Regions from separate parts of the Levilactobacillus sp. LN180102 genome, predicted to be linked through region 2. Evidence: riboswitches for the same ligand, from Rfam matches in the RefSeq annotation. Region 2 holds a riboswitch; the other holds the start of a gene.
What was found. Region 2 has a riboswitch for FMN ahead of ribD (bifunctional diaminohydroxyphosphoribosylaminopyrimidine deaminase/5-amino-6-(5-phosphoribosylamino)uracil reductase RibD). Riboswitches for the same ligand answer to the same signal wherever they lie in the genome.
Positions count from the first base shown of each region.

Region 1: linked by a shared signal. The riboswitch ahead of ACP4IT_RS10100 (ECF transporter S component) and the one ahead of ribD (bifunctional diaminohydroxyphosphoribosylaminopyrimidine deaminase/5-amino-6-(5-phosphoribosylamino)uracil reductase RibD) in region 2 are both predicted to bind FMN.

Region 1 is NZ_JBNIIX010000017.1:39,397-41,597, reverse strand. Features, by position in the region: gene ACP4IT_RS10105 (helix-turn-helix domain-containing protein) at 1-337, opposite strand, end outside; gene ACP4IT_RS10100 (ECF transporter S component) at 427-1,008, opposite strand; FMN riboswitch at 1,125-1,242, opposite strand; gene ACP4IT_RS10095 (pseudouridine synthase) at 1,301-2,023, opposite strand; gene scpB (SMC-Scp complex subunit ScpB) at 2,023-2,201, opposite strand, start outside.
Region 2 is NZ_JBNIIX010000003.1:200,817-203,017, reverse strand. Features, by position in the region: gene ACP4IT_RS03520 (riboflavin synthase) at 1-166, opposite strand, end outside; gene ribD (bifunctional diaminohydroxyphosphoribosylaminopyrimidine deaminase/5-amino-6-(5-phosphoribosylamino)uracil reductase RibD) at 151-1,221, opposite strand; FMN riboswitch at 1,351-1,485, opposite strand; gene ACP4IT_RS03510 (potassium channel family protein) at 1,557-2,201, opposite strand, start outside.

The DNA.
Region 1 (2,201 bases), on a different contig from region 2:
CTCGTAACGCTTGGTGATCCAAGTAGGGCCACTGCTCGGCCGTTACCGGTTGATAGTAGACTTTGGCGTCACGCTGAGCTGCTCCGGCAGCAGTTAGCTGGACCGTTTCTTTTTCGGCATCAATTTGCGCCCAACCGTGAGCCACCAAAACGGCCGCAGTGTCATCGAGCCCGCCACGTGCCAAGGTCTTATTCAGATTCAGTAAGGATAAGAGGTGGTATCGCTGCCCCCAGTACAACGTCGAAACCGTTCGCCGTCCCCGCAATAGGTTCTCGACAACCCGTAACCGCCGCGGTTGACTTTCACTTAATAAAGGTAATAAATCGACTGGTTCCACGTGTTGACCTCCTGACTGATTAGTTTCCAGTTTACCATACAAAAAATGGGTCACCACTATCGGTAACCCACTTTTCAGTGACGGACGCTTCACCGCACCGAATGCTTCGCAATCCACGGTGCCATTCGTCGGCTTAAAATAATAAATAAACTCCCCAGCACGATGCCCTTAATCAAGTTAAACGGAATAACCCCCAACAAGATTAGTTGATTAACCGGCAAGCCGAGGGACATATGCCAGACCTTTAAATACAATGGCGTGATGACCCACCAATTAGCCAGTGACAAGATGATGGTCAAACTCAAAGTTCCCGTGATCACCGCTAAGACCTGACGTTTTAAAGACGGCATGGGCCGCTTTAGCAAGGCTCCAATGGGCAAGACCAGGGCCAAATCAGCAATAAATGCCGTTAACACACCGATAAAGTTCACAATATCTAATCCCGTGGCGACCAAATACAATAATTCCTTAACTGCCGCAATTAAAATAGCTCCCCCGGGTCCAAACAAGCTCATGCCTAACAGAACCACCAGATCACTTAAATCTAATTTCATGTAGGGAACTAGTGGGATAATGGGGACGGAAATGAACATGAGGACGAAGGCCACCCCTGAAAATAAGGCCATCTCCACCATTGAACGAACGGCTAAGCCATGACGACTGTTTTCCATAATACGTGTTCCTCCTTGCGGCCATCTCGTGGCGATCCCCACTAAAAAAGGTCTCACCACAGAAGGGCAAGACCTTGGGTTTTACGCGCACCAATATGCTCACGCAAAAAGCAACGTCTCATCTTCTGCATACCAGACTTTACTGTCGGTTTCGGAGTTACACCGAATCAACCGCTCACGCGGGTCGCGGACTTTACCGCCGGTCGGGAATTCCACCCTGCCCTGAAGATGAACCAGATTTAATTACACACTTAATATACTAAGAGATCCTTGACCTGTCAACCATTTGGTTCTAAGCCAAATGGGTCAACCGCCGAAGTTCTTTGACTTCTTCTGGTTTCAGCTGACGTGCTTCCCCAGCATTCAATCCCTTTAACGTCAAGAAGCCATATTGTTCTCGTTTTAATTTTTCAACTGGGCAGCCCACCGCTGCCAGCATTTTCTTAACTTGATGATTTTTTCCCTCGTGGATCGTCAATGAAATAATCGCCGTTTTACGATCATCAGCAGCGCTTAAGACCTTCGACTTGGCCGGTGCGTAAGTTTCCCCATCAACGGTGATGCCTTGCCGTAATTGTTTCATCGCATCATTCGTGGGCACGCCCGTCACGCGGGCAATATACGTCTTCTCAACTTCATAACGGGGATGGGTCAATCGATTGGCCAACTCACCATCATTAGTTAATAATAACAACCCCGACGTATCATAATCTAGTCGACCGACTGGGTAAACCCGCTGGCTCACATTTTCCACCAAATCTACGACTGTCTTACGCCCTTTGTCATCATTCGCTGTAGACACGACACCACGCGGCTTATATAACATGATATAAATTGGTGCTTCACTAGAGATTGGTACACCATCCACTAAAATTTGGTCATGCACGCCCACCTTAGTCCCCAGCTCGGTCACTGCCGCACCATTAACTTTAACTCGGCCACTCATAATTAACTTTTCTGATTGACGCCGCGAAGCAACGCCCGCGTGAGCCAAGACTTTTTGTAATCGTTCCATTAAGCTTCATCTCCTGATTGATTGAGTTGCTGATTAAAGGCCTGCAGGAATAAATCACCGGTCGCCTCATCAGCTGTTGTCTCACTTGGTTGGGCCGCTGCGGGTAACGGCGGCAACTCTGCCAATTGTTCAAGTCCAAAGTAATCGAGAAAGTAATCACTGGTTTGATATAACTTGG
Region 2 (2,201 bases):
CGTCAGTCACTGCGGTTAAAGTGAGGCAGATCCCGTTCACGGCGATGCTGTCCCCGACGTGTCGTGTCTGATGAGCCCGTGTCGTTTGAATAACGAGCTGTGCTCCCGTGGCTGTTTTATTTATTTGTCGAATGTAACCTTGATCTGTAATTATTCCTGTGAACATTTACGTTGCCTCCTAGTTGTCAGCTTGACATCATTTCCTAAAAGCGTCGTTACCGGCGGTGTGTAAGCCCGTTTGGGACTGGGCCAATCAGGGGCGTACACAGCCGGTAGTCCCGCACCACCAATTAACAACGGACTGAGATAAATGACTAATTGATCCGCCAAGTCATCTCGCACGAAAGCTGCCTGTAAATGACTGCCGCCTTCAACTAAAAGTGCTTGAATTCCTTGCTGATAACACAATGCTGTAATCGCTGCTGGTGACCACGTTGTTCGGGTAAACACGCGAACCTGCTCTGGTAATTGACACGTTGCTGGGTGGGTGGTCAACAACCAAATGGGCCCCGGCGCCTTAAACAAGGGGTGATTGGTATCGATATGTTCAATGTCATGAAGCACCACCATTCGAATTGGCACTGGTTCATCTATTGTCGCATCGCGGATGGTTAATCGCGGATGATCGATAGTTAGCGTCCGCTCACCAATCAAAATAGCTTGTTGCTGTCGTCGTAGCTGTTGACTATCAGCCATCGCAGCTGCTCCTGTCAAATAGGTTCGTTGGGCTTCCGCCTGATTAACCTTACCGTCTAGTGACATAGCATACTTTACAGTCACTTGGGGTCGATGATGCTGATAATAAAAATTGTAAGCCGGGTTCAGCGCCGTGGTTGAATCCAAAACACTCACAGAAATCCCCGCTGCACGTAGCTTAGAAATGCCGCGGCCAGCAACTAATGGATTAGGATCGCGTTGTCCAATCACTACCCGACCAACTCCCACTTCAATCAAGCGATCAGCACACGGCGGTGTTTTACCAAAATGGCTACATGGCTCCAAGGTGACATATAAGGTCGCGCCTTGCGCCTGTTGCGGTCGCTGGAGCTGGGCCAACGCATCAATCTCTGCATGCTGTTGACCATACCGATGATGATAGCCCACCGATAAGATTTGCCCATGCTTAACGAACACGGCCCCCACCAATGGATTGGTCCAAGTATGCCCAGAACCCCGGCGGGCCGCTATGACGGCTTGTTGCATAAACAATTGTTCCAACAATTCTCATTCACCTCACGAAAAAAGGGCCCCGCAGTTAAACATGCGGGGCCCCAATTTAATAGTAAGCTAAATAAGATCTCATACGAGTTCACACTTAAAAAAGTGCGCACAGAAGTACGACATTAGCGTTCGTTTCTTCTCCCATCCAGACTATACTGTCGGTCCCAGACTCACACTGGGTCAACCACGTTAAACGTGGGTCACGGACTTCAACTTTAAGTTGTCACCGTCGGTCGGGAATTTCACCCTGCCCCGAAGAAATCATATTCAGTTTTCAACAACCACTGTACACCATTTTTTAATTTGCAACAACCTTGAATCACTGGCTAAGCCATTTATTTCTTCAGTGATTCATCCAATGCTTCTACATTTTCAATCGGTCCGACCACCGTTAATACGTCATGCAACCGGACAACATCGGTGGGTTGTGGGGAGATGTTGATCTTCCCTTCATGCTGAATCGCAATTACCGTCAAATCGAACCGCTGCCGCAGGTTCAAGGCAACTAGATCTTGATCGACAAAGTGCGGGTCCGTAATCACGACTTCAGCCAACGTGTACTTATCACTGAGGTCAATAAAATTCAAAATATGATTGGACAGTAGCTTACGAACAATCCCATGCCCCATATCCCGTTCTGGATAAGTCACCTGATCGGCCCCCACGCGTTGGAGCACCCGGCCATGGTCACTGGTTTCTGCCTTAGCAATCACCTTTTTAGCCCCCAACTCCTTGGCTAACATAGTAGTCAGAATGCTGGCCTCCATATTGTTACCAATTCCTACAATCACGTAGTCAAAGGTATCGATATTTAGCCCGCGTAAGACATCTTCATCCCGCGTATCTGCGATTAATGTTTGGGTAGCGATATCCATCATTTCATTGACGGGTTCTTCTTTTACGTCCACGGCTAGCACATCTTGGTGTTCTTCTGCCAGTGTCTGAACGACGCTCTGTCCAAATCGTCCGAGACCTAAGAC